DNA from 2 places in the Phycicoccus jejuensis genome. Region 2 is predicted to be linked to the other one. Evidence: predicted binding sites of a transcription regulator. Region 2 holds the regulator's gene; the other holds the start of a gene.
The links. Region 2 encodes LexA, which represses DNA repair genes until DNA is damaged. Its sites were predicted from a motif close to TCGAACANNTGTTCGA; they were not measured.
Positions count from the first base shown of each region.

Region 1 (10,859 bases), 1.5 Mb from region 2:
ACGAGGTCGGCGGTCAGCGGCGAGACCGCACCGGCCAGCACGCGGGGCTCGGCGGTGGGGTCCGGGATGGGCATACCGAGACGCTAGTGACGCCGCTAGAGTGCCCGGATGGTCAGAGTTGCCAACGATGGGCCCGATGGCGCACAGACCTTGCCAGCCGTCCCGCCGGAGCAGAGCGCGGACCCGGTCGAGCTCGCCGCCCTCGTCGAGCACCAGCGGGCCCTGCTCGCCCGCGAGGACGAGGTGCACCGCGTCCTCGTCCACGTCGTGCTCGACGGTGGGGGGCTGGCGCAGGTCGCCGAGGCCGTCGCCGGGTTCTTCGGCGGCGCGGCGACCGTGACGACGACCGACGGCCGCCTGCTGTCGCAGGCTGGCTCGCTCGCCGGCGTCGACGACGTGACCGACCTCGCCTGTTTCGACCGCACCGGGCGCCTGCTCGTCGAGGACGAGCCCGTCGGCTGGCGCGACCCCGACCGCGGCGCCGACCCGACCCGTGCCTTCGTCCGCATCGTCGCGGGCTCGTCCGACCTCGGGATGCTGGGCGCGTACTCCCCCGGTCCGGCCCTGTCCCGCACCGACGTCCACATGCTCGAGCGGGCGGCGACCGTGGCGGCGCTGGCCATCACGAAGGAGCAGGCGGTCGCCGCGGTCGAGGGCAAGTACCGCGCGGAGTTCCTGCGCGACGCCCTCGCCGGGCGCGCCGGCGACCCCGCCGACGTCGCCTCGCACGCGGCGTCGCTCGGGTGGCGGGTCGACCGGCCGCTCGTCGTCGTCGCCGCCGAGACCGACGAGGACGACTCGGCGACGACCCGCAGCGCCGAGGAGGTGCGCGGCCTCCAGGACCGGTTCGTCCGGGCGTGGACCCAGGCGGTGCGCTCGCGCGACACCTCCGTGGCGGTCGCGGGGTTCAGCCAGGAGGTCGTCGTGCTCCTGCCGGTCGACGAGGACGCCGACACCGAGGCCGTGCTGCGCCCCGTCGCCGAGCTCGCGCGGGTCGTCCGCGGCGACGGCGGCGGCGGGCGGCGCACCTTCACCACCGGTGTCTCGCGGCTCGTCACCTCGCCGGCCGACCTGCCCCGCGCCTACGACGAGGCGCTGACGGCGGTGCACGTCGGTCGCCAGGTGCACGGCGACTCCGGGCTCGCGCACTTCGACGAGCTCGGCATCTACCGCCTGCTCGCGCTCGTCCCCGACTCGGCCGACCTACGGCGCTTCGTCACCGAGAGCCTCGGCGAGCTCGCGACCGACGACGTCCCCGAGAACGCCGACCTGCGCAACACCCTGTCGGTGCTCATCGACACCAACCTCAACGTCGCCGAGACCGCGCGCCGGCTGTTCTTCCACTACAACACGCTGCGCTACCGCATCGCCAAGCTCGAGCGGATGCTCGGCCCGTTCACGACCGACCCCCAGCTGCGCCTCACGCTCGCCCTCGCGCTGCGCGTCCACCGCATGAAGGGCCTCTGACAGCCAGACGCTGCCATTGGGACATCGATGGGCCGCAGCGGGCCGCGCAGCCTCGGCGGGTGCCCAGCAAGCTCATGTGACCGAGTCGAGAAGTCGCCCACGCAGGTCGACGAGCGCCAGTTTCCCCCGGTCACGGTGATGACACATGTTCGACGGAAAGGACTGGCCGACAGCACGATTGGCCGACTTTGCTCTTGCCGTTCGAACAGGATTTCGATAGACTGGGACCCTTACAGCGAGGGGGTGCTCATGCTCGACCCGGCACAGGTCGCAGCGGCCGTGCGCGCCGCCCGCGAGCTCCTTGCCGAGGCCGACCCAGCGGCTCCGGTCGGTGGTTCGCTCGTCGACTGCGCCTCCCTCGTCGGCGAGCTGCAGGCCCTCGTCAACGCCGCGACGGCGTTGCAGGACAGCGCGATCGTCGCCCTGGCTGCCGTGGAGACGGACGTGGCCGAGGACGGCACGCTCGTCGAGCGCCGTCATGCGCCGGGGCACATCGCCCTCGACGCGCCGGCGATCGTCTCCGGCGTCCTGTGCCTCTCGTCCGTCGCCGCCGAGCGTCGGGTCCGCGACGCCGTGCGGCGCGCGGCCGACGGTCCGGACGGGACCGGCACCCACACCGGGCTCGGCGGGCTGCACGACGCGATGGCCGCCGGCCGGCTCGACGCCTTCCGCGCCCAGGTCGTCGCCCACGAGCTCGAGGAGGTGCCCACCGACGTGGCCGCGACGGTGGTCACGACCATCGACGAGCACCTCGACCGCGAGGCCGCGCCGGCGCTGCGCCGGCGGGTCCGGCGCGCCCTTGCCCGCATCTCGCCGGACCTTCTGCGGCAGCGCGCGATCCGTGCCCGCTCGGAGTCCTCCCTGCAACGGTGGGTCGACGAGCCGGGCGTCGACACCTGGCACGGCACCTTCCCGTCCGAAGAGGCCTGCGCGGCGTGGGCGGCCATCGACCGGCTCGCCCAGCAGTACGTGGCCGACGGGGTCTGCGACAGGGTCGACCGCGCCCGCGCCAAGGCCCTGACCGACCTCGTCATCGGGCAGGCCACGATCGACGTCCGGGTCGTCGTCGCCACCCCGGACGGGTCCACTGCTGTCGCCGAACGGAACTCGGTGGCGCCGCTCGCCACCGTCTCGGACGCCGACCTCGTCGAGGTCACCGGCCTGCGCCCCGGCGACCCGGTCCTCGTCCCCCGCGGATGGCTGGCCTCGGCCCTCGGGCGCAGCAGCGGCAGCGACGCTGCCGACGCGACGCCCCTCCTCCGCTGCGACCCGACCACCGGAGCGCCCGTCGATCCCGAGGACACCCTCGCCACCGCGGCCTACCGACCCGGCGCCCGGTTGGCAGCCTTCGTCCGCGACCGCGACCAGCACTGCCGCTTCCCCGGCTGCCACGTCGCCGCCCAGTTCTGCGACCTCGACCACGTCGTCCCGTTCCCCACCGGGCCCACCAGCGCCTCGAACCTCGTCTGCCTGTGCCGTCGGCACCACCGCACCAAGCAGCGCCCAGGCTGGCGGGCCGTCCTCCACCCCGACGCCACGATGACCTGGACCGACCCCACCGGCCGGGTCCGGACCACCCATCCGCCCGACCGCCTTGGCCTCACCGTGCTACCCGACACCGGGACCGATGCCAGTCCCCCGCCCCGCGGCATGCCGCGGCTCGTCCTGCCCGACGGCCCCCACTCGGCCGTCGAGCACCAGCTCGAGCACGAGCACCGCGCCCCGGCCTGCCGCGTCCACGTCATCCGCCCACCGGTCCCGCTGACCTGCGCGCTCCGCCCGCACCCTCGATCGCGCCGAGCAGACACCTCCCGGGTCACCGACCCACCCCCCTTCTGACACGACGCACCGTGGACCGTCGGCAGCTCCGGCGTGGCCACGTCCGCCGTTCAGTGACGGCTGGTGAACCGCAGGTAGTAGCCGTCCGGGTCGCTCAGGCGGAAGCCCCGCAGGCCCCACGGCCTGTCTTGCAGGTCCTCGGCGAGTGGGAGGCCGGCACCGACGACCCGGTCCCGGACCTCACGGATGTCGTCGACGTCGATGACGATCTCGACACCGGTCGGGACCGCTCGAAGGACCGGGTCGACGGCCGCCGCCTCGGCGGCACCGATCCGCGCGCGCCCCATCCGGAAGGCCGCGTACCGCGGCCGCCCGTCCGACCGGCCAGTCGTCCCGAAGCCCAGCCGTTCGTAGAACCTGACGGTCTCGTCCAGGTCGGCCACGAAGATCTCGACCCTCAGCGACGCATCCACGGTCCCCGTCCTCGCCGTCGCCGATGCCGCACGGGCATCCCGCGGGCCTCCGAACCCACAGAGATCATCAGGCGTCGCGCAGGGCGGCCTCGAAGCCGTCCGGGTCGGCGACCGTGAACGTGGCACCGGGGTGCCGGATGGTCCCGGTCGGGTCGATGGCCGGGACCGGCCGGTGGAACGAGACGCAGACGCCCCGCTCGCCGTTGGTGGCGAAGGTGACGCCCCGGTCCGTGAACGACAGGTGCGGCGGACCGGCGGTCTTGACGAACGCGTAGCCGCCCGACTGCTCCACCCCCGCCACGTTGGCGAGCGAGGTGTCGAGGCTCCACCACGAGAACCGCGCCCGCAGCCGCCCGTCGCCCACCTCGACCCACGTCGTCGCCGGCAGCACGCCGAACGGCAGCCCGGCGATCCGGTAGCGGGGGTCGAACGCGAAGTCGAAGCGGCGGGACGTCATCCGTCGACGCTACGGGCGCCGGCCGGGCCGCGGGGCGGGGTGAGCTCCTCGGTCTCGCGGGCGACGGAGTCCCAGTGCCGTGCGGCGTCGAACACCACCTCGCCCGGCCCGTCGTCGAGCAGCGCGAGCGCCTCCCCCACCTGGGATGCCGACAGCCGCCGGCCGAGCGTCACGTGCGGGACCCACCGGCCCGGCTCGACGAGCGGCGACGACACCGGGGCCAGGAGACCCCCGAGCGCGGACTGCACCCCGAGCAGCCCGGCGGTCACCACGACCAGACGGGCCAGCACGAACGGCCCCCGCCCGAAGACGACCGGCGCCCCCAGCCGCGTGGGCAGCGGCAGGTCCGCGAGCGCGTCGGCCACCGCCTCGCGCCCGGGCCAGCCCTCGCTCGTCACGAGCGTGACGTGCGGGCGGTTGGACGCCCCGCGGTGCTGCGCCTGGCTCGGCAGCCCCGCGTCGGCGAGGGCGCCCCACTCGGCGACGACGGCCGCGTCGCCGGCGTCGTCGAGGAGGAGCTCCACGGAGTGCACCCGGCCATCCTCGCCCGCCCGACACGCCGCTGGACACGCGCGCGTCACACGACCGACCCGGGCGTGTGACACCACGACCGCAGTGACAGCAGGTTGCCAACCGAAGCGGCATCCGGCTGTCAAAGATTGCTGAGGGTGTCCTCCCACACCGGTCACTAGGTTCCCGGTATCACAAACCCTGTGAGCGGCGTCACCGACGCGGCCCCGGCGAAAGAGGTCACCGCATGTCCCTCGGTCTCGGATGGAAGGTCAAGGGCGACGGCGCGTCGCTCGGCCCCGGTGAGGTCGTCGCCCCCGACGAACGCCTCTCGTGGGGTCGCACCATCGGGCTCGGCGCCCAGCACGTCGTCGCGATGTTCGGCGCGACGTTCGTCTTCCCGCTGGTCATGGGGTTGAACCCCCAGCTGGCCATCATGATGAGCGGCATCGCGACCATCGCGTTCCTCCTCATCGTCTCGGGCAAGGTCCCGAGCTACCTCGGCACCTCCGCCTCGTTCGTCGGCGGCGTCGCGGCCGTGCGCGCGCAGGGCGGCGACTCGGCCGAGGTCACCGGTGCGATCCTCGTCGCCGGCCTCGTCCTCGCCGCGGTCGGCGTCGCGATCCACTTCCTCGGCTCGCGCGTCCTCCACGAGGTGCTGCCCCCGGTCGTCACCGGCGCGGTCGTCATGCTCATCGGCTTCAACCTCGCCCCCGTGGTCGCCGGCATCTACTGGCCGCAGGACCAGTGGGTCGGCTTCCTCACGATGCTCTTCACGATCGTCGTCGCCGTCGCCTTCAAGGGCTTCATCGGCCGCGTCGCGATCTTCCTCGCGCTGATCTTCGGCACGCTCCTCTCGTGGGTCCTCGACAACACGGTCGGCCAGATCACCTCCGTGCTCGGCGGCGCCACCGAGGCGACGACCCACCTGCGCTGGGACACCTCGGGCGTCGGTGACGCCGCATGGTTCGGCTTCCCGAGCCAGACGATGGTCGCCGCGGACGGCAAGGAGGTCGTCGGGTGGCACCTGCCGAGCTTCTCCGCCACCGCGATCCTGCTCGTCCTGCCCGCCGTCATCGCCCTCATCGCCGAGAACACCGGCCACGTCAAGGCCGTCGCCGAGATGACCGGCGCCAACCTCGACCCGGTCATGGGCCGCGCCATCGCCGCCGACGGCATCGGCACGGTCATCGCGACCTCGGTCGGCGGCTCGCCGACGACCACCTACGCCGAGAACATCGGCGTCATGGCCGCGACCCGCGTCTACTCGACGGCCGCGTACTACGTCGCCGCGATCGTCGCGCTCCTCTTCGGCCTCTCGCCGAAGTTCGGCGCCCTCGTCGCGTCGGTCCCGGGCGGCGTGCTCGGCGGCATCACCGTCGTCCTCTACGGGATGATCGGCCTCCTCGGCGCGAAGATCTGGAAGGAGAACGGGGTCGACTTCGGCAACCCGATCAACCTCGTCCCGGTCGCCGCGGGCATCATCATCGGCATCGGCAACGTCGAGCTCAAGGTGACCGACGACTTCTCGCTCGGCGGCATCGCGCTCGGCACCATCGTCACGGTCGCCGGCTGGCACCTGGCCCGGGCGCTCGCCCCGGCCGAGCTGCGCACGGACGCCGAGGGCACGCTCGTCGCGGTCGGCGACCACGTCTACGGCGACAGCGACGGCATCGACGACCTCTACCAGGACGGCTACCCCGGCGGCCGCGGCTCCCGCGACCCCGGGCGCGACAGCCGCCCCTGACCGACCACGTGCGCCCCGCCCGGGCACCGCACCGGGCGGGGCGCACTGCTTTTCCCGGACGACCCGCACACCCCACCCCACCCACCGGCCCCGCCCCTACCGCGGCGCCCACCCGAGAGGCAGGATCGACCAGGTGAAGCCCGCCCCCTTCGTCCACCACGCACCCCGCACGCTCGAGGAGGCGGTCGCCGTCCTCGGCGACGTCGGGCACGACGGCAAGGTGCTCGCGGGCGGCCAGAGCCTCATCCCCCTGCTCTCGATGCGCCTCGCCTCGCCGGCCCACCTCGTCGACGTCAACGGCGTCGCCGGGCTCGACACCGTCGAGGTCACCGACACCCACGTGCGCGTCGGCGCCCTCGTCCGGCACGCCGGGCTCGAGCGGCACGAGGGCGCTGCCGCCGCGCTCCCCCTCCTGCGCCAGGCCCTGCGCAACGTCGCCCACCCGGCCATCCGCACCCGCGGCACGACCGTCGGCTCGATCGCCCACGCCGACCCCTCCGGCGAGATGCCGGCCGTCACCGTCCTCACCGACGGCGTCGTCGAGGCCGCCGGGCCGCGCGGCCGGCGCGAGATCGCCGCCGCCGACTTCTTCACCGGACCGCTCGAGACCACCCTCGCCGAGGACGAGCTCGTCGTCGCCGTGCGCTTCGGCCGGCTGCCCGCCGGCACCCGCACGGGCTTCGTCGAGTCGGCCCGGCGCTCCGGCGACTACGCCCTCGCCGGCGTCGCCCTCGCGGTCGGGCTCGACGGGGAGGTCGTCACCTCGGCCCGCGCCTCGTTCGTCTCGGTCACCCCGGTGCCCGACGTGCTCGACCTCGGGCCGGCGCTCGCCGGCCGGTCGGCCCACGACCTCCCCCTCGACGACGCGGTCGAGCTCGTCCGCTCCCACGTCGACCCCGAGTCCGACATCCACGCCCCCGCCGACTACCGGCGGATGCTCGCCGCCGAGCTCACCCGGCGGGTCCTGACCACGACGACCACCCCGACGGAGGGAGCGGCATGACCGACGCCGCCACGGAGCAGCTGCTCGACATCACCCTGAGGGTCAACGGCGTCCGCCGGACGGCGAGCGCGCCCGCGCGTCGTCTGCTGTCGGACTTCCTGCGCCACGACCTCGGCCTCACCGGCACGCACGTCGGCTGCGAGCACGGGGTGTGCGGTGCCTGCACCGTGCTCCTCGACGGCGAGCCGGCCCGTGCGTGCCTCGTCTTCGCGGTGACCGCCCAGGCGCACGAGATCACCACGGTCGAGGGCATCGGCAACGACCCGGCGAACCTCAGCCCGGTGCAGCAGGCCTTCGCCGAGTGCCACGCGCTCCAGTGCGGCTTCTGCACACCGGGGTTCGTCACCACGATCACCGCCTACCTGGACGAGAACCCGAGGCCCACGCCGGAGGAGGCGCGCGAGGCCATCTCGGGCAACCTCTGCCGCTGCACCGGCTACCAGAACATCGTCAAGGCGGTCGTGCGCGCCTCCGAGATCGTCCGCGAGCGCGAGGAGGAGACCCGATGACCACCCGCCAGGTCGGCGAGCCGGTCCAGCGGCGCGAGGACCCGCGGCTGCTCACCGGGAACGGCCGCTACCTCGACGACCTCGGGCTCGGGGCGCTCCAGGCCGCCTTCGTCCGCAGCCCGCACGCCCACGCGCGCATCGTCGACATCGACATCGACGACGCGTGGGAGCTCGACGGCGTCGAGGCCGTCTACACGTGGGAGGACCTCGACGGCCGCGTCGGCGAGCCGCTGCCCGTCCTCATCCCCCACCCCGCGCTGACCCACCCGCGCACCGGCTACTGCCTCGCCAAGAGCGAGGTCAACCACGTCGGCGAGGCCGTCGTCATGGTCGTCGCCCGCGACCGCTACGTCGCCGAGGACGCCTGCGGGCGCATCCAGGTCACGTACGAGACGCTCAAGCCGGTCGTCGGGCTCGAGAACGCCCGCGCCGCAGAGCGACTCGTGCACGACGACGCCCCGGGGAACGTCGCGGCCAACCTGCTCCAGGAGGTCGGTGACGTCGACACGGCGATGGCGGCGGCCCCCAACACGCTGACCCTCGAGCTCGAGATCGAGCGCAGCGCCTGCATGCCGATGGAGGGCAAGGGCGTCTACGCCCGCTGGGACGCCGACGACGCGTCGCTGCGCCTCTACTCCTCAACGCAGACGAGCACCGGGGTGCGCGCGGCCGTCGCGGCCAAGCTCGAGATGCCGCTGGCCAAGGTCGAGGTCGTCACCCCCGACGTCGGCGGCGGCTTCGGCGTCAAGATCATGCACCCATGGCCCGAGGAGGTTCTCGTGCCGTGGGCGGCACGCCGGCTCGGCCGCGACGTCAAGTGGACCGAGGACCGCCGCGAGCACTTCGTCTCGAGCGCGCACGAGCGCGGGCAGCTCCAAAAGGTCACGGTCGGCTTCGACGACGACGGCCGCCTGCTCGCCCTCGACGTCCGCTTCTGGCACGACAACGGCGCGTACACGCCCTACGGGATCATCGTCCCGATCATCACGGCGACCCAGCTGCTCGGCCCGTACAAGCCCGGCGCCTACCGCGTCGAGTTCTGGTCGCTCTACACGAACACCGTTCTCGTGACGCCGTATCGCGGCGCCGGCCGCCCCCAGGGCTGCTACGCGATGGAGCGGACGATGGACGCCATCGCCGCGCACCTCGGCCTGGACCGCACCGAGGTCCGCAGCCGCAACTTCATCCAGCCGGACGAGATGCCGTACGACCACGGCCTGATGTTCCAGGACGGCCGCCCGCTCAAGTACGACTCGGGTGACTTCCCCGCGTCGCTGGCCAAGCTCAAGGACCTCGTCGGCTGGGACGACTTCGCCGCCTACCGCGAGCAGGCCGCGCGCGAGGGCCGCAAGGTCGGGCTCGGCATCGGCTGCTACGTCGAGGGCACCGGGGTCGGCCCCTACGAGGGCGGCCACGTGCAGGTCGAGACCAACGGGCGCGTCAACGTCGCGACCGGCCTGACCACGCAGGGCCAGGGCCACCAGACGGTGCTGGCGCAGATCGTCGCCGACCAGCTCGGGGTGCGCCTCGAGGACGTGCACGTCACCACCGGTGACACCCGGCGGATGGCGTACGCGGTCGGCACCTTCGCCTCGCGCGGCGCGGTGATGTCCGGCAACGCCGTCGCCCTCGCGGCGAAGGTGGTGCGCGACAAGGCCCTCCGCATCGCGGCGGACGCGCTCGAGGTCTCCCCCGACGACCTCGAGATCACCGACGGCGTCATCTCGGTCAAGGGCGCGCCCGGCACGAGCATCGACCTCAAGACCATCGCGGTGATGTCCAACCCGCTGCGCTACGCGTTCGACACGGCAGCCCAGGCGGCCACCCAGTTCGCGGGCGCGTTCGACCCCGACAAGCCGCCGGTCGCCGACGACGACGAGCCCGGGCTCGAGGGGCAGGACTTCTACTCGCCGACCCAGGCGACGTTCGCGAACGGGATGCACGCGGCGGTCGTCGAGACCGACCCCGTGACGGCCGAGATCCGCATCCTGCGCTACTGCGTCATCCACGACTGCGGCGTCATGGTCAACCCGATGATCGTCGAGGGCCAGGTCCATGGCGGTGTCGCGCAGGGCGTCGGCGGCGCGCTCTACGAGCGGATGGTCTACGACGAGGGCGGCCAGCTGCTCAACGCCTCGTTCATGGACTTCCTCGTGCCCTACGCCTCCGAGGTCCCGCACGTCGAGACCGATCACCTCGAGACCCCCTCGCCCCTCAACCCGTTGGGGCTCAAGGGAGCCGGTGAGGCCGGGACCATCCCGGTCACCGCCGTCATCGCCTCGGCCGTCGAGGACGCCGAGGGCTTCCCCATCCGTTCCATGCCGATCAGCCCCGCCGAGCTGTGGGAGCTGCGCCGGCAGCACTCGTCCGTCCCCGCCGCCCTGGAAGGTGCGTCATGAAGATCTCCGGTTCGTCCACCCTCGAGTCCCCCGTCGAGCAGGTCTGGGCCGCCATCCTCGACCCCGCCGTCCTCGCCCGCTGCATCCCCGGCTGCGAGGCCCTGCGCACCGTCGGCGAGGACCGCTACGCAATGACGGTCACCGCGGGCGTCGCGGCCATCAAGGGCACCTACCAGGGCGAGGTCGCGCTGACCGACATGGAGAAGCCCTCGGCGCTCACGTTGCGCGCCAACGGGTCCGGGGCACCCGGCACCATCGACGCGGACGTGCGCGTCACGCTGTCGCCGGCGGCCAACGGCGGCACCGACCTCTCCTACGACGCCGACGCGACCGTCGGCGGCACGATCGGCGGCGTCGGCCAGCGGATGCTCGCCGGCGTCACGAAGAAGATGGCCGGCCAGTTCTTCAGCGCTCTCGACGCCGACATCGCCGGCGACGGCCCGGCCACCCCCGTCATCGCGCCGCCCGGTGCGTCCGCCGACGCCGTCGCGGTGCCGAGCGAGGCGCCGGTGGGC
Region 1 is NZ_CP085209.1:1,540,894-1,551,752, reverse strand. Features, by position in the region: gene LG324_RS07315 (DUF2877 domain-containing protein) at 1-74, opposite strand, end outside; gene LG324_RS07310 (PucR family transcriptional regulator) at 151-1,467, shown strand; gene LG324_RS07305 (HNH endonuclease signature motif containing protein) at 1,717-3,306, shown strand; gene LG324_RS07300 (VOC family protein) at 3,357-3,719, opposite strand; gene LG324_RS07295 (hypothetical protein) at 3,787-4,176, opposite strand; gene LG324_RS07290 (2'-5' RNA ligase family protein) at 4,173-4,709, opposite strand; gene LG324_RS07285 (uracil-xanthine permease family protein) at 4,934-6,433, shown strand; gene LG324_RS07280 (FAD binding domain-containing protein) at 6,567-7,436, shown strand; gene LG324_RS07275 ((2Fe-2S)-binding protein) at 7,433-7,945, shown strand; gene cutA (aerobic carbon-monoxide dehydrogenase large subunit) at 7,942-10,344, shown strand; gene LG324_RS07265 (carbon monoxide dehydrogenase subunit G) at 10,341-10,859, shown strand, end outside.
Region 1: the regulator LexA is predicted to act here: its motif matches at 1,669-1,684, upstream of LG324_RS07305 (HNH endonuclease signature motif containing protein).

Region 2 (10,859 bases):
CCGAGCTTGACGACGTCGTCCCAGGCCTTCGTGGCGACCCGGTGGATGTCCTTGTCCATCGTGGAGATCGTGCGGACCGCGTCGTTGGCGGCGGCGTGCTTGCGCATGACGCGCTGGTGGGCGTCCGCGTTGCGGGCGTAGCCGGCGTACGGGCCGACGACCGCGGCGAGCTCGGCAGAGCGCTTGTAGGCGGCACCGGTGAGCAGCGAGGTGATCGTCGCGGCGAGCGCGCGGCCACCGTCGGAGTCGTACCCGTGACCCGTGGCCATGAGCAGCGCACCGAGGTTGGCGTAGCCGATGCCCAGCTGGCGGTAGTCGCGGGTCGTGGCGCCGATCGACTCGGTCGGGAAGTCCGCGAAGCAGATCGAGATGTCCATCGCCGTGATGACGAGCTCGACGACCTTCTGGAAGGTGACGGCGTCGAAGGTGTCGTCGTCCTTGAGGAACTTCAGGAGGTTGAGCGAGGCGAGGTTGCACGAGGAGTTGTCGAGCGACATGTACTCCGAGCACGGGTTGGACGCGGTGATGCGGCCGGTCTCGGGGTTGGTGTGCCAGTCGTTGATCGTGTCGTCGTACTGGATGCCCGGGTCGGCGCACTCCCAGGCGGCCTTGGCGATCTTGCCCATGAGCTCGCGGGCGTCGACGGTCTCGATGACCGAGCCGTCCATCCGCGAGGTGAGGCCGAACTCGGTGCCGTCCTGGACGGCGCGCATGAAGGCGTCGTTGACGCGGACCGAGTTGTTCGCGTTCTGGTACTGGACGGAGGTGATGTCCTTGCCGCCGAGGTCCATGTCGAAGCCGGCGTCGCGCAGGGCGCGGATCTTGTCCTCCTCGCGCGCCTTGGTCTCGACGAACTCGACGATGTCCGGGTGGTCGACGTCGAGGACGACCATCTTCGCCGCGCGGCGGGTGGCGCCACCGGACTTGATGGTGCCCGCGGACGCGTCGGCGCCGCGCATGAAGGAGACCGGGCCGGAGGCGGTGCCGCCGGAGGAGAGGAGCTCCTTGGAGGAGCGGATGCGCGAGAGGTTGAGGCCCGCGCCCGAGCCGCCCTTGAAGATGAAGCCCTCCTCCTTGTACCAGTTGAGGATGGAGTCCATCGAGTCGTCGACCGAGAGGATGAAGCAGGCGCTGACCTGCTGCGGGCTCTTGGTCCCGACGTTGAACCAGACCGGCGAGTTGAAGCTGAACACCTGGTGCAGCAGGGCGTAGGTCAGCTCGTGCTCGAAGATCTCGGCGTCGTCGGCGTTCGAGAAGTAGTCGTAGTCCTTGCCCGCCTTGACGTAGGTGAGGACGACACGGTCGATGAGCTGCTTGAGCCCGGTCTCGCGCTCGGGCGTGCCGACCGCGCCGCGGAAGTACTTCGTCGTGACGATGGTGGAGGCGTTGACGCTCCAGAAGTCGGGGAACTCGACCCCGCGCTGCTCGAAGATCGTCTCGCCGGTCTTCCAGTTCTGCTGGACGACGTCGCGCTTCTCCCAGGTCACCTCGTCGTAGGGGTGCACGCCCGGGGTGGTGTAGATCCGCTCGATCTTCACCCCCTTGCCCTTGGCGGCCTTGCGGGCACCTGCACGTGCTCCGGCGACATCGGTCATGCCTCTTCCCTTCCTTCTGCCCCTCTCCCGGGGGCGGTGGTGACCTGGTGGTGCTGTTCTACTGCTGGGGTGTGACAGGCGCGGTGGCCTGCGGTTCCTGCGCGGTCGCCTCGCGTTCGGCGCGCAGGAGGGTGATGGCCGACTCGAAGTCCTCGAGGGAGTCGAAGGCCTGGTAGACGGAGGCGAAGCGCAGGTAGGCGACCTCGTCGAGCTCGCGCAGCGGCTCGAGGACGGCCAGGCCGACCTCGTGCGCGTCGATCTCGGCCGAGCCCGCACTGCGGATCGACTCCTCCACCTTCTGGGCGAGGATGGCGAGGTCGTCCTCGGTGACCGGGCGGCCCTGGCAGGCCTTGCGGACACCGACGAGGACCTTCGCCCGGCTGAACGGCTCGGTGGCGCCGGAGCGCTTGACGACGCTCAGGCTGGCGGTCTCGACGGTGGTGAACCGGCGGCCGCACTCCGGGCACTGGCGGCGGCGGCGGATGGCCGCGCCGTCGTCGGTCGTGCGGGAGTCCATGACCCGGGAGTCGGTGTGCCGGCAGAACGGACAGTGCATGACGGCGGGCCTCCCCCTGTGGACGGAACGGTGGACTCTCGTGTGAACAACCTGTGGAGAACTGGCATTTCGTGTGCACAAGATGTGGACGAACTACAGCGGTGTAACCACTAGATGTTGTGGCTCATCGTGCCATCCGTGTGACCCGCGACGCAACAGGGGGAGCTCGAAGATCGGCCGTTCGGCTGTTTGCGCAGGTCAGCGGGGGTGCGGACCCCTCCGCGACGACGGTCCACGGCGTGTCGCACCACCACCAGTGGGACGGATGTGACGCCTGAGGCACCAGATCTGGGGGTCACTCCCCCGGCGCAGCGCCCTGGTGGACCAGCGCCGCGATGACGGCACCGTGCCAGTCGCTCGGCCCCGCGCTCCCCCGCGCGCCGGCCCCGCAGCCGCACTCCCAGTGCCACCGGCCACGGGCGTCGCACCCGACGACCGGGTGGTGGCTGCGGCGGGCGGTCCGCCGACGGAAGGTGCTCATGGCCCTCAGGAGACCCCGGCGCGCGCGGTGATACGGGCATCGTCCGTTCGGCCAGGTCTGCACCGCCGAACACCCGGGGCGCGCCGACTTTGCCAATCCTTGACCAAATCCTGATGCGACTCTGGTGAATGTCAGGGAGAAGTCGGGGGCAACGCGTCTGGGAGGACACGTGATGGGTTACACCATGGAAGGCCCTCTGGGCCGCTACACCGAGGGCGCGACCTCGCGTCGCGAGCCGGGCCACGGCCCGGCCTCGCCGCTGCTCGACCTCCTCCTCGTCGGCGTCGCGGCGCTCGGGCGTCGCACCCAGGCCGCGCACGACGACGAGGACCATCGGCTGCGCCGGCACTGACCCCCGGAGCTCACCCGCGCGGGTGCAGGAGGCCCGCCAGCTCCTCGACGCCGTCGACGAGCCGCGGCCCCGGCCGCGCCCACAGCCCGTCCGCGTCGACCGCGTGGACGACGACGCCGTCGGGCAGCACCCGGGCGGCGACGAGCACGTCGGCCTGGCGCTGCGCCCCCTCGCGGTCGTAGCCGCACGGCGCGACGACGACGACCTCCGGCCTGGATGCGGCGAGGTCCTCCCACCCGATGGCGACCGACCGCTCCCCCGCCGCCCCGAGGACGCACTCGCCGCCGGCCAGCTGCACCATCTCGGGGATCCAGTGCCCCGGCGCGAACGGCGGGTCGGTCCACTCGAGCACCGCGACGCGCGGCCGCCGGCGCCCCGCGACGTGAGTACGCACGGCGTCGAGGCGCTGCCGCAGGCTCGCAACGAGGGCCGCTGCCTCCGTCTCGCGGCCGACGGCCGCCCCCACCGCGCCGACGGAGGCGAGGACCTCCTCGAGCGTGTGCGGGTCGACGGTGAGGACCGCGGCGCGGCAGCCGAGGTGGCGCAGCGCGGCGTCGACGGTCGAGACGTCGATCTCGCCCGGGGCCAGGCCCTCGGGCAGCGCGGAGGTGGAGACCACCCGGCGCGTGCGCGCCTCCGGCGGGAAGTCGCACTCGAAGGTCACGCCGACGACGTCGTCCCCCGCCCCGAGGGCGAAGAGGATCTCGGTGGCCGAGGGGATGAGGCTGACGATGCGCACGCCCCGACCCTACGGAGGTGGTGGCGCGGTGTCGGTGCGCGGTGCTTGGCTGCGGCATGACCACCTGGGAGACCCACCCCGTCACGCCCGACCGCTTCGAGGACTTCGCGGACGTCGTCAACCCCAACCGGCGTGCGACGCACTGCTGGTGCCTCTCGCACCGGCTCCGGCAGCGCGAGATCGACGAGCTCGGCGACGGCAGCCGCGAGCAGGCCGCCCGACGCCTCTGCGAGCGTGCGGTGCCGCCGGGGGTCGTCACCTACCGCGACAGCGTCCCGGTCGGGTGGTGCAACATCGGAGCGCGCAGCGACATCCCGCGGCTCGTGCACTCGACGAGGATCCACCCGGTCGACGACGTCCCGGTGTGGAGCATCGTCTGCGTCGTCGTCCGCGGCGGCCACCGGCGCCAGGGGGTGACGGCGCACCTCATCGAGGGCGCCGTGGCCTGGGCGGCCGAGCAGGGGGCGCCGGCGGTCGAGGCCCACCCGGTCGACCCCGGCGAGCGGCGGCTGGACCTGACGATGGCGTTCGTCGGGACCCGGGCGATGTTCGAGCGGGCCGGCTTCGAGGAGGTCGGTGTCACCGACGCCACCGCGAGCGGGATGCCGCGCCTGGTCATGCGGCGGACCCTGGCCTGACCCTCGGCCCGTCAGCGCCGGGGACGGCCGATCCCCCCACCCGGACCCGGTCGGGGGTCGGAGTGGGGGGACCTGCGGTGCCCCGGCGACGTGAGGGCCGCGGCCTCCCTGCAGACGACAGCCAGCGCCGCCCGCTCCGTCGTCGCGTCGGTGGAGAGCCAGCGACGACGAGGGGGTGCGACCCGGGGACCCTCTGTGTATCCCCGGGCCGCACGTCTCATTCCCCGGGGCTCTGGCTGTGGTGCACGAGTGCCGCCGTGTAGGCACCGTGCCAGCCGCCCGAGGTGGCGGACCCGCGCGCTCCGCAGCCGCACGACCAGAGCCACCGGCCCTGGCCGCCGCACTGGACGACCGGGTGGTGGGTGGGGCGGTAGGAGCCGCGACGACGTGTCCGCATGCCTTGAAGTCTGTTCGTGCACAAGGGGGTCGCGCAGCGTCGGAGCGTGCCCGCGGGCCGATGGGACCCGGAGGTCCGACAGGTCGGGGGATGCCCCCTCCCCCGTTCGGCCGAGCGTGGCGCGCTTGACAGGGGTGCGCGGCCGGCACCGGCCGGACACAGCACGGAGGGCGCCGTCTCCTCTGCACGGGAGACGACGCCCTCCGGCGTCCGAGTCGGGTCGAGGGACTCGGGGATCGTGGCGCGCCGGACCGGGCGCCCCCGGCGGCGGCTCAGCCCGCAGGGACGACCAGCTGCTGACCGGCGCGGATCTGCGCGGTGCTCAGCCCGTTGGCGAGCTGGATGGCGACGATGCCGTCGCTGATGGACATCGAGGGCAGCTCACGGGACGCGATCTCGGACAGCGTCTGGCCGGGCGACACCGAGACGGTGTGGGCCGGCTCGACGGCGCCCGCGCCCCCGAGGCCGCGCAGGCCGAGGGCTGCCGCCAGCGCGAGGGTGGCGAGCACGAGCAGCACGAGGCGGCCGCGGCGGGTGATCCGCAGCGCCGGCTGTGCGGCGCGGGCCGCACGCCCTCCGGTGGCGCCGCCCTCGAGAACGACGAGCCGCGGGCGGCGCGCCGGCACGGGGCGGGTGTGGCCGAGGTCGGTGGGGTCCCAGGCGATCGCGCTCATCATGTCCTCCATCCCGGCGGCCGGGGCCACCGTCGAACCGGTGTTCGATAGAACGTCTGTACGAGTTATAGCACGCACGTTCGAGGCGGACAAGACACGCGTCGAACACATGTTTGAGTTCGAGGCCCGTCGCTCGTAGGATGTCCGCATGCAGATCAGACTGCATGTCACCACCGACAGACCGTCTGACCTGCGAAAACACCGGTCAGGCCCCCCGTCGGCACGGGGCGGCCGCAGCGAAGGGGTCGAGATGGCACGTCCGAGGAACGCCGACATCCACGAGATGCCCGACCGCGGCGACGGCGGGGACCTCACCCACCGCCAGCGCAAGATCCTCGAGGTCATCCGCAACGCCGTCGACCGGCACGGCTACCCGCCGAGCATGCGCGAGATCGGCGAGGCCGTCGGGCTCACCTCCCCCAGCTCGGTCGCCCACCAGCTCTCGGCGCTCGAGCGCAAGGGCTTCCTGCGCCGCGACCCCAACCGGCCGCGCGCCATCGAGGTCGTCTCCCCCGACCGTCAGGGCTCCGGCTACCGCCGCCCCGAGGCCGACGAGGTCGTCGACGTCACCGGCGAGGGCGACGAGCGCCCCGAGGCCTCCTACGTCCCGGTCCTCGGCCGGATCGCCGCCGGCGTCCCGATCACCGCCGAGGAGGTCGTCGAGGACGTCTTCCCGTTGCCCAAGCAGATCGTCGGCGAGGGCAGCCTCTTCCTGCTCAAGGTCGTCGGCGACTCGATGGTCGACGCGGCCATCTGCGACGGCGACTGGGTCGTCGTGCGCCAGCAGCCGACCGCCGAGAACGGCGACATCGTCGCGGCGATGCTCGACAACGAGGCGACGGTCAAGACCTTCAAGCGGCGCGACGGCAAGGTCTGGCTCATGCCGCACAACCCGGCCTTCGAGCCGATCGACGGCGACCACGCGACGATCCTCGGCAAGGTCACCGCGGTCCTGCGCCGCGTCTGAGGCCGGCCGGCGTCAGTCCTCGACCTCGGCGATGTGGACGACCGCGTCGCCGGAGTTGACCAGCGGCGCCTCGGTGCGCCCGACGACGACGCCGGAGCGGTCGGCGTGCACCAGCCGCACCCGCTTGCCGAGCGAGTCGAAGAGGCCACCGAGGCGCGCCCCGCGCTCGACGCGCTCCCCCAGCGCGACCTCGAGGTGGAGCATGCCGGTGCCGCGCGCCCGGACCCATCCGCTGCGGAACGAGACCGCCGACGGCGCCGGCGGGTCCTCGGCGACCGGCTCGGTCATCCCGAGCGCGGCGAGCACGCGGCGCACGCCGAGCACGCCGGCGTCGACGGCCCAGCGGTCCATCCGCCACGCCTCGCCCGCCTCGTAGAGCAGGACGGTCGCGCCCCGCTCGCGGGCGGCGTACCGGAGCGAGCCGTCGCGCAGCTTCGCGTTGAGCATGACGGGGGCCGCGAAGGCCTCGGCGAGCGCGCGGGTGCGCGGGTCCTCGAGGTCGGCGCGGACCTGCGGCAGGTTGGTGCGCCGGTCCGAGCCGGTGTGCAGGTCGATGCCGACCTCGCACTTGTCGACGACCTCGGTCATGAACAGGTGCGCGATGCGCCCGGCGAGCGAGCCGCGCGGCGACCCCGGGAAGGAGCGGTTGAGGTCGCGGCGGTCGGGCAGGTATCGCTGCCCGGCCGAGAAGCCGAGGACGTTGACGATGGGGACGGCGATCAAGGTGCCGCAGAACGTCTTCGGGTCGAGGCCGGCGACGACCTGACGCACCACCTCGACCCCGACCGCCTCGTCGCCGTGGATGGCGGCGTCGACCCAGACGGTCGGTCCCTCCTCGCGCCCGTGGACGACCCGGACGGGCAGCTCGACGTCGGCGCCGGTGACCAGACGGGTGATCGGCAGCGACACCGACTGCGTGCGCCCGGCGCGCACGCGCACGTGGCCGATCTCGAAGGAGGGCCGAAGGGGGCGCCGGGCCATCAGGCCCTCCCCCGGTTGCGCCGGCGCATCGCGAGCGGCGGACGGCCGCCGAGGTAGGAGCGGCCGGGGTCGACGGCGAAGCCCTGGCGCAGCGCCTCGCGCCCGACGAGCATCCGGAAGCCCATCTCGTCGCGGCGCGCGAGGGTCATCTCGGCGGCGACCGTGCGGCCCATGAGGACGAGGTCCATCGCGACGACGAGCCGCTCCTCGGCGTGGCCCGAGGACGAGCGGACCTCGCGCACGTCGAGCACGGGGCACTCGCACTGGACGGCGTCGGCCTCCGAGCGCTGCCACGGCTGGATGCGGAAGCGGGCCCACCGCTCGCCGTCGCGCTCGAGGTCCTCGAGGTCGAAGGCGTGGATCGACGAGGACCGCGCGCCGGTGTCGAGCTTGGCCTTGACCCACGGCACACCGACCGCCGGGAGGCCGACCCACTCGCGCCAGCCCGCGAGGGTGTAGGAATGGCTGTCCGTCATCCGTCCTCTCCCGTCGGGAAACCATGAAGCTCGCGATCCTCTCCCGCGCGCCTCGCTCGTACAGTACGCAGCGCCTGCGCACCGCCGCCCAGGACCGTGGCCACCAGGTCAAGGTCCTCAACACCCTCCGCTTCGGCATCGACCTGTCCGGAGATGAGCCGGACCTCCAGTTCCGCGGCAAGCGGCTCTCGACGTACGACGCGATCCTGCCGCGGATCGGCAACTCCATCACCTACTTCGGCACCGCCGTCGTGCGGCAGTTCGAGCAGATGGACGTCTACACGCCCAACACCTCGTGGGGCATCGCGAACTCGCGGGACAAGCTGCGCGCCACCCAGATCCTGTCGCGGCACAACATCGGGATGCCGCCCACGACCTTCGTCCGCGACCGCGCCGACGTCATCCCCGCCATCGAGCGGGTCGGCGGTGCGCCGGTCGTCATCAAGCTGCTCGAGGGCACCCAGGGCATCGGGGTCATCCTCGCGCCGGAGATGAAGACCGCCGAGGCCATCATCGAGACGCTGCAGTCGACGAAGCAGAACGTCCTCATCCAGCGGTTCGTCAAGGAGAGCAAGGGCCGCGACATCCGCGCGCTCGTGGTCGGCGACCGCGTCGTCGCCGCGATGCGCCGGGTGGCCAAGGGCGACGAGTTCCGGTCCAACGTGCACCGCGGCGGGTCGGTCGAGCCGGTCGAGCTCGACCCCGACTTCGAGCGCGCCGCCGTCCGCTCCGCGCAGATCATGGGCCTGCGGGTCGCCGGTGTCGACATGCTCGAGAGCGACGAGGGGCCGCAGGTCATGGAGGTCAACTCCTCCCCCGGCCTCGAGGGGATCGAGACCGCGACCAAGCTCGACGTCGCGGGCGCGATCATCGACCACATCGACAACCAGGTCGCCTTCCCCGAGATCGACGTGCGCCAGCGCCTCACCGTCTCGACGGGCTACGGCGTCGCCGAGATCGCGGTGCACGAGGCGTCCGACCTCGTCGGGAAGTCGTTGGGCGACAGTGGTCTTCGCGAGCGTGACATCACGGCACTGACGCTGCACCGCGGGACGATGGTCATCCCCAACCCCAACAGCCACCACGTGCTCGAGGCCGGCGACCGGATGCTCTGCTTCGGCAAGCTCGAGGAGATGCGCTCGATGATCCCGAGCCGCCGCCGGCGCACGCGCAAGGTCAAGCGCCTGCCGAAGGAGCCGATCCACGACGCGCGCCCCGAGTGAGGCGAGGCGTCAGCGCCCGTCGGGGTGCGGGCGCTGCCAGAACGCGGTGTCGACGCGGCGGCCGAGCTTGTAGCCGACCTCGCGCAGCGTGCCGACGTGCTCGAACCCGTGGGCCCGGTGCAGCGCCTCGCTCGCCGGGTTGGGCTGCGCGATGACGGCGACGCAGGTGTGCACGCCGTCGGCGTCGACCCGACGCAGCAGCTCGGCGTAGAGCCGGCGGCCGAGGCCCTGCCCCCGGGCGGCCTCGGCGAGGTAGACCGACACCTCGCGGGTGCCGTCGTACGCGGCGCGCGGCCGGTAGGTGCCCGAGAACGCGTAGCCGAGCACGTCGCCGTCGGGCGCGACGGCGACGAGCACGTGGTCGCCGGGGCGCGTGGACGCGACGCGGTGGGCGTAGTGGTCGTCGGGGCGCGGCTCGAGGTCGAACGTCGCGACGGTGTTCCGGACGGCGTCGTTGTAGATGACGGCCATTCCCGGCAGGTCCGCCGGTGTGGCGGAACGGATCTCGGCCGCGGTCACGCGGCCGCCCCGTCGCGCAGCAGCTGCTCGAGCGTCGGGGCGAGGGGCGCGTCGACCCGCAGGGCCATGTGCTCGTCACCGCGCGTCGGCCCCCGCGTCACGGCAGCCACCGGGATGCCCCGGCGCGCCGCGTGCCGGACGAACCGCAGCCCCGACATCACGGCGAGCGAGGAGCCGAGGACGAGCAGCGCGGGCGCGGCGTCGGTCAGCGCGAAGCACGCGTCGACCCGCTCGCGCGGCACCGAGCCGCCGAAGAACACGACGTCGGGCTTGAGGGTGTCGGCGCCGCAGACGAGGCAGAGCGGGAGCCGGAAGCCGGCCACGGCGTCCTCGGGCAGGACGACGTCGCCGTCCGGGCGGATCTGGCTGCTCACCTGCGAGCCGTCCGGCGCCTCTCCGCGCACCCGCTCCTCGAAGCCGGGGTTGGCGGCGGCCATCCGCGCCTGGAGCTCCTCGCGGCCGGAGCGGTCGCCGCAGGTGAGGCAGACGACCTCGGCGAGCGTGCCGTGCAGCTCGGTGACGTCGTGCGAGCCGGCCGCCTGGTGCAGGCCGTCGACGTTCTGGGTGATGACCGGGCCGAGCAGCCCCGCCTCCTGGAGGGCGGCGACGGCGTGGTGGCCACGGTTGGGCTCGGCGCGCGAGAAGCGCTGCCAGCCGACGAACGAGCGCGCCCAGTACCGCTGCCGGTTCTCGCTCGAGGCGCAGAACTCGCCGTGCTGCATCGGCATGACCCGACGGGTGCCGTCGCGGCCGCGGTAGTCGGGGATGCCGGAGTCGGTGGACATCCCGGCCCCGGAGAGGACGAGGGTGCCGGGGTGCGCGCGCAGCAGGTCCGCGAGCCGCGCGACGGCGGCGGGCTCGCGGGCCTCGGGCGGCAGCGGCCGGGTCGCCCAGTCGGGGGTGCGGCCGACCTCGTCGCGACCGGCGAGCCGCAGCGTCGCGACGGGGGGCGCGCTGGGGGTCTCCGGCATGGCGCCAGTATCCCCCGCGCCGCCGACACCGCCCCGGGGAGCGGCCGCGGATGACGCCGCGTTGCGAGACCCGGGCGGTCGATAACGCCCGCTTATAGGATGGGCCCCATGATCGACGCCGCCGGCCTCCGCGTCATGCGAGCCATCTCTGAGCAGGGCAGCTTCACCGCCGCCGCCGCCTCGCTGGGCTACACCCAGCCGGCCATCTCGCAGATGGTCCGCCGCCTCGAGCAGCGCACCGGCACGGTGCTCGTCGAGCGGGTCGGGCGCAACGTCCGCCTCACCGAGGC
Region 2 is NZ_CP085209.1:3,050,596-3,061,454, forward strand. Features, by position in the region: gene LG324_RS14425 (vitamin B12-dependent ribonucleotide reductase) at 1-1,595, opposite strand, end outside; gene nrdR (transcriptional regulator NrdR) at 1,654-2,151, opposite strand; gene LG324_RS14435 (hypothetical protein) at 2,447-2,632, opposite strand; gene LG324_RS14440 (hypothetical protein) at 2,817-2,984, shown strand; gene LG324_RS14445 (ABC transporter substrate-binding protein) at 2,995-3,723, opposite strand; gene LG324_RS14450 (GNAT family N-acetyltransferase) at 3,780-4,361, shown strand; gene LG324_RS14455 (hypothetical protein) at 4,579-4,758, opposite strand; gene LG324_RS14460 (LysM peptidoglycan-binding domain-containing protein) at 5,031-5,432, opposite strand; gene lexA (transcriptional repressor LexA) at 5,683-6,399, shown strand; gene LG324_RS14470 (succinylglutamate desuccinylase/aspartoacylase family protein) at 6,412-7,380, opposite strand; gene LG324_RS14475 (ATP-dependent zinc protease) at 7,380-7,856, opposite strand; gene LG324_RS14480 (RimK family alpha-L-glutamate ligase) at 7,880-9,079, shown strand; gene LG324_RS14485 (GNAT family N-acetyltransferase) at 9,089-9,598, opposite strand; gene LG324_RS14490 (NAD-dependent protein deacetylase) at 9,595-10,569, opposite strand; gene LG324_RS14495 (LysR family transcriptional regulator) at 10,678-10,859, shown strand, end outside.